4 regions of the Bacillus nitratireducens genome follow, and region 1 is predicted to be linked to each of the others. Evidence: predicted binding sites of a transcription regulator. Region 1 holds the regulator's gene; each other region holds the start of a gene.

Region 1 (2,211 bases):
ATAAGAAGTTTAACTTCTTTATTGCTGCTATCATTAGTTCACTTGTATTCGCGGCGATTCATTTTGATTTTACTCACTTATTGGTATACACTTCTATGGGGCTCGTATTCGCCTTTTTATATGTAAAAACGAAGCGGATTATCGTCCCTATTGCAGCCCATGTTGCAATGAATACATTAGTTGCAGTTGCTCAAGTTTTAGTAAGCAATGAACAAATTCAAGAAATGATTAAAGAAGCTGAAAAAATGCAAGGCTTTATCGGAGGATTTTTTGTATGAGAAACTCACCATTGTTCATGGCTGCATTGTACTTTCTTCTTGGATGTATTTTTACACGTTTCGCCATTACGAACGTAACAGATACAATCTGGAATATGTGGACAATACTATTTGCAGTTATGGCAACAATTGATTTTAATTTGGCACTTCGCCTTATCTTAGTTAAATTCACAAAGAAAAAACAATAATAAAACGCAGAGGTCGCTTCCTCTGCGTTTTATTGTGGATAATTCTTCAAAAAGTAAACCAGTGTTTGTAACTCTACAGCTAAATCAATATGATGAATCCTTATATTCTCTGACACATTTAAGCGTGCTGGTGTGAAATTTAAAATACCATGCACGTTCGTTTCTGCCAATCTATCTGCCACAGATTGTGCTACTGTAGCGGGTACTGTTAATATTGCCACTTGTATATCAGTTGATAAACGTTCTTCTAGTTCATCCAAATGATATACAGGAATGCCTCCGATTTCTGTTCCAACTTTCTCTTCACTAACGTCAAACGCCATTTCAATTTTTGTATTATTGTTTTTCGTGAAATTATAATGTAAGAAAGCGGTCCCTAAATTACCTACTCCAATAAGTGCTACACGTGTTATATCATCTTGGTCGAGTGTTTCACGGAAAAATGATAATAAATAATTTACGTTATATCCATAACCTTTTTTCCCTAACGCTCCAAAATATGAAAAATCTCTTCGAATAGTTGCGGAATCAACCTTTACCGCTTCACTCAATTCGGCTGATGAAACACGTTGCTTACCAGAAAGAGATAAGTTTTGGATAAATCGATAGTATAGAGGCAATCGTTTGGCAGTGGCCTGTGGAATTTTTTGCTGATCCATATAACCTCTCCTCTCTTCCTATCTTTATTCATATACTTGAATCAAATACAGAAGTTTAGTACTCATGAATTTCCTTGTATAATAAAGAGAAGAAGTATTCTCTCTTTATTTTAAACTATACACTATTTTTAGTATGATTGAGAAATATAAACATGGCAAAGTTAAGAAATTATTTGAGGTGAAAACATTGATTTTATTACAAGTAAACGCGCTTTCGAAATTATACGGTGCAGAAACGATTCTTGCAAACATAAAATTGGAAGTACAAACGAAAGATCGTATTGCATTAGTCGGACGAAATGGAGCCGGAAAATCTACATTATTAAAAATAATAGCTGGTGAGTTATCTCATGATGGTGGTGAAATTATAAAACCGAAAGATGTCTCAATGGGGTATTTAGCTCAAAATACCGGATTAGAAACGTCTTTAACAATTTGGGATGAAATGTTAACCGTCTTTACACACTTACAGCAAATGGAGACAAAACTTCGAAGGCTAGAGCAAGAGATGGGCAAAGAAGAAAACTTTTCAAATGCGGCTATATACGAGAAATTATTAGCTGATTATGACCAATTACAATTAGATTATAAAGATCAAGGTGGCTATCAGTACGAAGCGGATATCCGCTCGATTTTAAGCGGTCTTGGCTTTCCAGTTGAGATGCACCAGACAACAATTTCTACATTAAGTGGTGGGCAAAAAACACGATTAGCTCTTGGTAAATTATTATTAACTAAACCAGACTTACTTATTTTAGACGAGCCTACAAACCATTTGGACATTGAAACATTAACTTGGCTTGAACAATATTTACAAGGTTATCCTGGCGCGATTTTAATCGTTTCTCATGACCGTTATTTCTTAGATAAGCTTGTTACACAAGTATATGAAATTTCGAATAAAGAAAGCAGACGATTTGTTGGTAACTACAGTAAATATTTAGACTTAAAATCAGCACTATACGAGCAAGAGATGAAACGTTATGAAAAGCAACAAGATGAAATCGCTAAACTTGAAGACTTTGTGCAAAAAAATATAGCTCGTGCATCTACAACAAAGCGTGCTCAAAGTCGCCGTAAACAATT
Region 2 (2,211 bases), on a different contig from region 1:
TTTTGCAACAACTCCGATTGTAATAAGTAATGGGATATCAACAATTCTTCCTATATTTTCGATCAGTAAACCAATTCCAAGGGATACGAAAATACCCTGTGCGATTCCGGCAGAAGCTTTAAACACACGAGACATTATATATTCCTTCATTTGTTTCACCTTCTCCTATAATTTAGTAACCAATTGTCTTCATATAATCGCGTAAAACATCGTTTGATTTCGCAAAGCGGCTTTCTTCATCTTCTAATAAATTCAGTTCTACCACTTCTCTTACACCGTCTCTAGTAATAATTGCTGGTACTCCTGTACAAATATCGTATTCGCCATATTCGCCATCTAAAATAGCTGAAACAGCGATAACACGGTGATCATCATTGAAGATTGAGCGGGCAATATATGCTAGGGAATTTCCGATTCCGTAATAAGTAGTTCCTTTACGCTTATAAATTTCCCATCCAGCTTTTGCAGTCTTCTCAACAATTTCATCTAAATCTATTTCACCAAATCGTTCTTTTTGTTCCTCTAAAATTTGCAGAATTGGCTTTCCACCAACAGTTACGTGAGACCAAGCAACCATTTGAGAATCACCATGCTCTCCTAATGAATACCCATGAATACTACGAGGATCTACATGTAACATTTCAGATAAAATTGTTCTTAAGCGAGAAGAATCTAGTGATGTGCCAGTACCAAGTACACGATTTCTTGGTAAACCAGATAATTTCCAAACTTGATATGTAATAATGTCAACTGGGTTCGATGCGATTAAGAAAATGCCATCAAATCCACTTTCCATTACGCCATTCACAACACTCTCCATAATCTTAGCGCTTGCCCCTAAAGTGTCTAAACGACTTTGTCCAGGCTTCGGCGCTGGTCCTGCTGTAATAATTACAATGTCCATATCTTTGCAGTCTTCATAGCTTCCTGCATATACTTTTGTTCTTGTATTTGTAAAGTTAATACAGTGTGATAAATCCATTGCTTCCCCAACTGCACGTTCATGATTTATATCAATTAATAATAGCTCTTCGCAAATGCCTTGATTGACAATGGAATATGCACAACTTGATCCAACTAATCCAGTACCGATAATTGCAATTTTTCTTGTATTTCGTTTCATAGCAATCTCTCCTAATTGATCATATAATCTATTTCTTTTGTTCTTTACACCCCTAATTATATAGATTCCCACGATAGAAACCATGGATACTTTGTGAAATATTGAGCAAACTTTTGTCCTTTTTGTGAATTGTTATATTCCATTTTCGTCATATTTGTTACAACTGGAAAAATATTTATTATATATTTATTGACATGCCCAAAACAAAAAAACGAGCGACTTCATTCGCTCGTTTTTTCATCCCATTATTCCGCACTTAATTGACCTTTTAATTGCTGTACAATCATTGGGTTAGCAGGTGCTGCCGGTTTATAATAACTCTTTTGCTTTGCGTATTCATACATATTACGTTGACGCATCTCATCTTGATTACGAATTTGAATTAACGTTTGATGTAACTGTTCATTATCAGACTGAGAAATATAATTTGCATAACTTGTTAAACTTGCATTTAATCCTGCTAAATAATCATTTACCATATCTTTTTCATTCATCTTTCACTTCCTCCTATCCTAGGAAAGTCATTAATTGCTGTTTCGTATTTCGTGCATCTTGTGCATCCTTTTGTAACATTTGTTTCAGTTGTGGATCTGTACAAGCCTGTGCATACTGGTCTAATTTATTAATAATTGTTGCATGTCCACCAATTAAATGGCGTAAGTTTTCTACTTCAAGCTCTGTTAAATTTTGCATAGGATACTCCTACCTTTCTTCTTTCATTCTCCTTTAGTATTCTGCTCTTTCTAAATCATATTCATTAAAAAGCTTTCTTACATTTCAAATCAATCACGCCTATTTATAAATCCAATAAAATGTTATAATTACAGAAAAATACAAATTTTCAATAGGTAACCTATAACAACAATATAATCCCCAAACAACCCATAGCATAGTAGGTAGGTGTGCTTATGCAAAAACATTTTAAAGCTATCTTCTTAATAGTTTATGCAATCCTGTATGTAAAATTGTTGATTGATATATCAACTTTAAAACCACTATTCACTTCCATACCTTTACATATGTTATTTCTCATTGGTTTTTTGTTCATTGCGCTTAACAACTATAGAAATCGTAATACCACTTTTTTC
Region 3 (2,211 bases), on a different contig from region 1:
AGCGAATCTTGCAGCACCAGCATGGTTTCTAAGCACTTGTTCTTGTTCAGGCGTTGGAATCAGTCTGACTTTCTTCGCCAATATCATCAGAATTTAACTCCTTTAATGAAAGATTTGTTCTTCTGAATAGTAGCGTGTTCCACCAGCATTCTCCTTAGACTACTCGGATGCAAACCTGTTAATTCTGATACTTGACTAACTCGTGAAAATTTCATTATTATTCTCACCTCATTGAACCAAACATAGCGCATATGTTCGATATTTTCAATGAAGTTTGATAGATTCAATAAAATTTATCTTGTTCAACTAAGGGCGCAATTCCTTAGCCAGTTCTCTTATGAACTTCTCATGTTTTCACATGAGCGCAGACTATATGTTTATCTCTTTAGAGATAGAGGATTTTTCCATCACCATAGGCTTGTGATGTACTCTCGTCAGTTACACGAGATAGTCGTTGAACGTTCATCTTATCCATTTTGACTTAGATGATTCGAGGCGGAAGACCCATTGTTCTAGTGTTTAGGATTTAACCTTGCACCATCTGATTGATTTTTTCTGCTTTCGCGACATTCACGCTCGCTATTTTTAGCCACGTTGTAGTTCAATCAGCTTTAGGGATTGCCCGCAGTTAACCCTCACTACTAGCCAATCACTTGACTAGCAGGGCTTACTGATATATTTAATTAACTTTCGTTTTAATTGGTTAAATAAATCGTAACAGTTAGTTACCCTCCATAAATTTAATTGTACCATCAGTAAGGGAAATTTTGTGAAATGTTAGATGAATATGATATTTGTATTCCTTAACAGTACGCCGATATATGATGCAAATAAATAATGATTTGCAAATATGAACATTAGAAGACAGTAACAATATTATGTCAACAATGTGAACTGTCACAAATTTTTATATATTATTGTGATTGATATCACATCCCTTTTCCTCAATGGGTATTATGCTTAGGTTGTAAGGAATGATTGGGAGAGGGTGGGATGATCATGTTTTGTTATCAATGTGAACAAACGCCAACAGGCGGATGTAAAGTAATAGGTGTTTGCGGTAAAAATGAAACAATTGCAAGTTTACAAGATACGATTGTATTTGGATTAAAAGGAATTGCAGCTTATCGTACGCATGCTGCTCAGCTAGGGTATACCGATGCATTTGTAGATGCTACAACGCAAGAAGCACTGTACATGACATTAACAAATTCTAATTTTAATGAACAAGAACATATTGATATGGCTATGAAAGTAGGGAAATCAGCTTTACGAGTAATGGAGTTATTAGATGAGGCGCATACGAATCACTTTGGTGTTCCAGAGCCTGTTCAAATTACGCAAAACCATGTAGAAGGTAAAGCAATTGTAGTTACTGGTCATAATTTATTTGCGTTAGAAGAGTTATTAAAGCAAACAGAAGGAAAAGAAATTAATATTTATACGCATTCTGAAATGTTACCAGCACACGGTTATCCGCAGCTGAAAAAATATAAACATTTAAAAGGAAATATTGGTAAGGCATGGTATGATCAACGACGTCTTTTCGAAAAATTTACAGGTGCCATATTAGCGACAACGAACTGTGTTATGCCAATTAAAGGATCATACTCTGATCGATTCTTTTCATATGATATTGCAGGTCTAGAGGGTGTACAAAAAATTGAAAATGATGATTTTGCACCATTGATTGAAAAAGCGCTAGAACTTCCAGAAGTACATATGGAATCGGATGAGCAGTTAGTAACAGGTTTCCATCACGATACAGTATTATCATTAGCTCCGGAAATTATTGATGCAGTAAAGGAAGGCAAAATAAAACGTTTCTTTGTCATCGCAGGTTGTGATGCACCAGGAAAAGGCGGGGAATATTATCGTGAATTGGCAACGTCACTTCCGCCAGAAACAGTTATTTTAACGACTTCTTGCGGGAAATTCCGTTTTAATGATGTGAGTTATGGTGTTGTACCTGGTACAGAGATTCCGCGTTACATTGACTTAGGGCAATGCAATAATTCAATTTCAACAGTGAAAATAGCGGCCGCTTTAGCAGATGCATTTGAATGCGAAGTGAACGAATTGCCAGTTAGTATTGTCCTATCCTGGTTTGAACAAAAAGCGGTTGCGATTTTACTTGGACTATTTAGTCTTGGGATTCAAGATATTCGCATCGGTCCAAAGGCGCCTGAATTTATTTCACCTGGCGTGCTT
Region 4 (2,211 bases), on a different contig from region 1:
AGGATATATATCAGCTTTCTGTTCTACATTTAGTAGTAGATTTAAAGCTATTTCAGTTGGGGGCGGAATTACTAACTGGAGTACCCATTATGTAAATACAGATATCCCTTACTTTATTAGAATGCATTTAGGAAATACTCCATGGAATGATCCAGATATATATACGAAAACATCACCAATGACATATATTAAATCAGCCTGTACGCCCACTTTAATCCAACATGGCGAAAAGGATGCAAGGATTCCAACTTCCAATGCATATGAGCTATATGAAGGGTTAAGGGATATGGAAGTTGATACAGAATTAATTATATTTAAAGGAATGGCATATAGTCCTGATCAGCCGGGAATGAATGTAGCTATTATGAAACAGAATCTGATGTGGTTTTCACACTATATTCTTGGGGAAAGTATGAAAGATTTTAGGGTTTTATAATGGCTTGTTTTAGTCTTTAAGCTTTTTAGATGCTTGAAATAAAGTCGTACACATTTATCCGGTTATATATGATTGAGTTTAACATTTCGGATAAGGCAAACTGTGAAATATTTTGGTGTAAATAAGAAAAGAGCCTGAATGTAGGCTCTTTTCTTATTTATATTTAAAAGATGAACTGTTCTTATGCAGTTTTACTTAATTTATATGCTTCACGGTTATTTTTTTTGAAAAGTTTTGGGAAAACATAACCATCTAATCCAATACGCCCAGCATTCTGTCCTGCAACTAAAATGAACATAGTTAAAATAAGTAGGTTTGGGTTTACACTAACAGTTCCGCTTAATAAAAATGAAAGGTTCATTATGATGCCGAAAAATGCAGCTGTTTTTGTTAATCCACCTAAAATCAAACCTAGTCCTACTAAAATTTCTCCCCATTGAACTAAAAAGCTAAATAGGTCTGCGTTTGGAAGAACAAAATGTTGAAGAAAATCTGCCCACCAACCTTGTACTGCAGGGTGGTCACCTGATGCTTGAGCGATAGCTCCTTTTAGAAAACCACTTGCATCAAAAGACTGTCCAAAAACTTTTCCTATTCCAGCAGCGAGCCATGCATATCCTATGTAAAGTCGTAAAAATAATAATATGAAAGTAGCGCGTTTATCAGTTCTTAAAAAATTGATAACCATTGAAATCCCTCCAATGTATTGTATTTACATGTTTATTATATATCCATTGTGAATAAATTCACAATGGATAAAGTGTGAACAAAAATGGTGTTTTTATAAAATAAAAAAGGCATATAACAATCATATGTTATATGCCTTTTCTATTATATGTTTAGTAATTTATTTAGGTAATGTAAATTTAACTTTTTTACCTTGTGAAATATCTTTAGCTTCTTTATTTCTCATAGGTCCTAACTCAATCTCAAAGCTTTTTTCTTTCCAAATCTTTTCGTACTGCTCTTGATCTAAAATATATACTTGCAGCAATTCTCCAGATGTTCCAGTTTTAACTGCAGCGTTATAGTCGTAATTTAATAGCATACCTTCATTAATCGTATATTGTGTACCATCATTCACTCTTAATGTAGAGCTTATAGGAGATAGTGAAACGTCTTGAGCATCTTTGTTATCAAGCTTGAATTTTACTGTTAACAGAACAAGACCGTTTTTAAAATTTGCAAAGCGTGGAGCTTCGACGGAATTTGGTGTGAATTGAGTGAATTGGTATCCGTCTAATGTAACATTAACAGCACCTAATTCTTGGCTGTTATTAATACTTGATTTCTCTTTTAACATTTTTTTATCGCCCATGTTATTAGCTGTAGCTTTATCTTGGTAGAAAGTGTTATCTGTTGCAACCTTTTCAGCACCTTGTTTGTTTAAACTTAATGAAAATCTTCCAGGACTTCCGATTGGAGCATCAAATTTTCCTTTATTAGCTTGTGCAGTTGGGACTGTGACTGAGACCGTTGAGAGATTTGAAATTTTTGCTAGATCATCTTTTCCGAATGGATAAGCGATATAACCAGAAATAGTTTCTCCTGCTTTTACTAAGTAATCATTCGTTGGAGCAAGCTTAGTTGGTAGCTGATCTTCTGTTGGAATTAAATCTCTATAGTTACTATATGCTTTCTGAGCACCAGTAAATGACATGTCCAATGCTGGCATATAATAAATATCTTTAGCTGAACTATTTTTTACGCTGTAGTTCACAAGAATAACTCCGCCCTCTGTTTGACGATTAAACGGAATGTCGAAGTTTGTATGG

Evidence for each region. Region 1 encodes Rex, which represses fermentation and respiration genes when NADH is low (regulators of the CRP and FNR family bind a similar motif). Its sites were predicted from a motif close to TTGTGAAATATTTCACAA; they were not measured.
Region 2: Q3V31_RS21420 (L-lactate dehydrogenase) is a predicted target of Rex. The motif match lies at 1,215-1,232, and genes of this name have one in related genera.
Region 3: hcp (hydroxylamine reductase) is a predicted target of Rex. The motif match lies at 918-935, and genes of this name have one in related genera.
Region 4: Q3V31_RS27670 (DoxX family membrane protein) is a predicted target of Rex. The motif match lies at 1,171-1,188, and genes of this name have one in related genera.

Annotation. Positions count from the first base shown of each region.
Region 1 covers NZ_JAUMJO010000023.1:9,161-11,371, forward strand. Annotated here, with positions in the region: gene Q3V31_RS30135 (CPBP family intramembrane glutamic endopeptidase) at 1-278, shown strand, start outside; gene Q3V31_RS30140 (YdiK family protein) at 275-466, shown strand; gene Q3V31_RS30145 (redox-sensing transcriptional repressor Rex) at 496-1,125, opposite strand; gene Q3V31_RS30150 (ABC-F family ATP-binding cassette domain-containing protein) at 1,313-2,211, shown strand, end outside.
Region 2 covers NZ_JAUMJO010000005.1:512,015-514,225, reverse strand. Annotated here, with positions in the region: gene Q3V31_RS21425 (PTS sugar transporter subunit IIC) at 1-150, opposite strand, end outside; gene Q3V31_RS21420 (L-lactate dehydrogenase) at 173-1,123, opposite strand; gene Q3V31_RS21415 (spore coat protein) at 1,369-1,617, opposite strand; gene Q3V31_RS21410 (hypothetical protein) at 1,631-1,816, opposite strand.
Region 3 covers NZ_JAUMJO010000002.1:771,125-773,335, forward strand. Annotated here, with positions in the region: gene Q3V31_RS10185 (RNA-guided endonuclease InsQ/TnpB family protein) at 1-87, opposite strand, end outside; gene hcp (hydroxylamine reductase) at 1,000-2,211, shown strand, end outside.
Region 4 covers NZ_JAUMJO010000012.1:11,541-13,751, forward strand. Annotated here, with positions in the region: gene Q3V31_RS27665 (S9 family peptidase) at 1-436, shown strand, start outside; gene Q3V31_RS27670 (DoxX family membrane protein) at 618-1,124, opposite strand; gene Q3V31_RS27675 (DUF5068 domain-containing protein) at 1,284-2,211, opposite strand, start outside.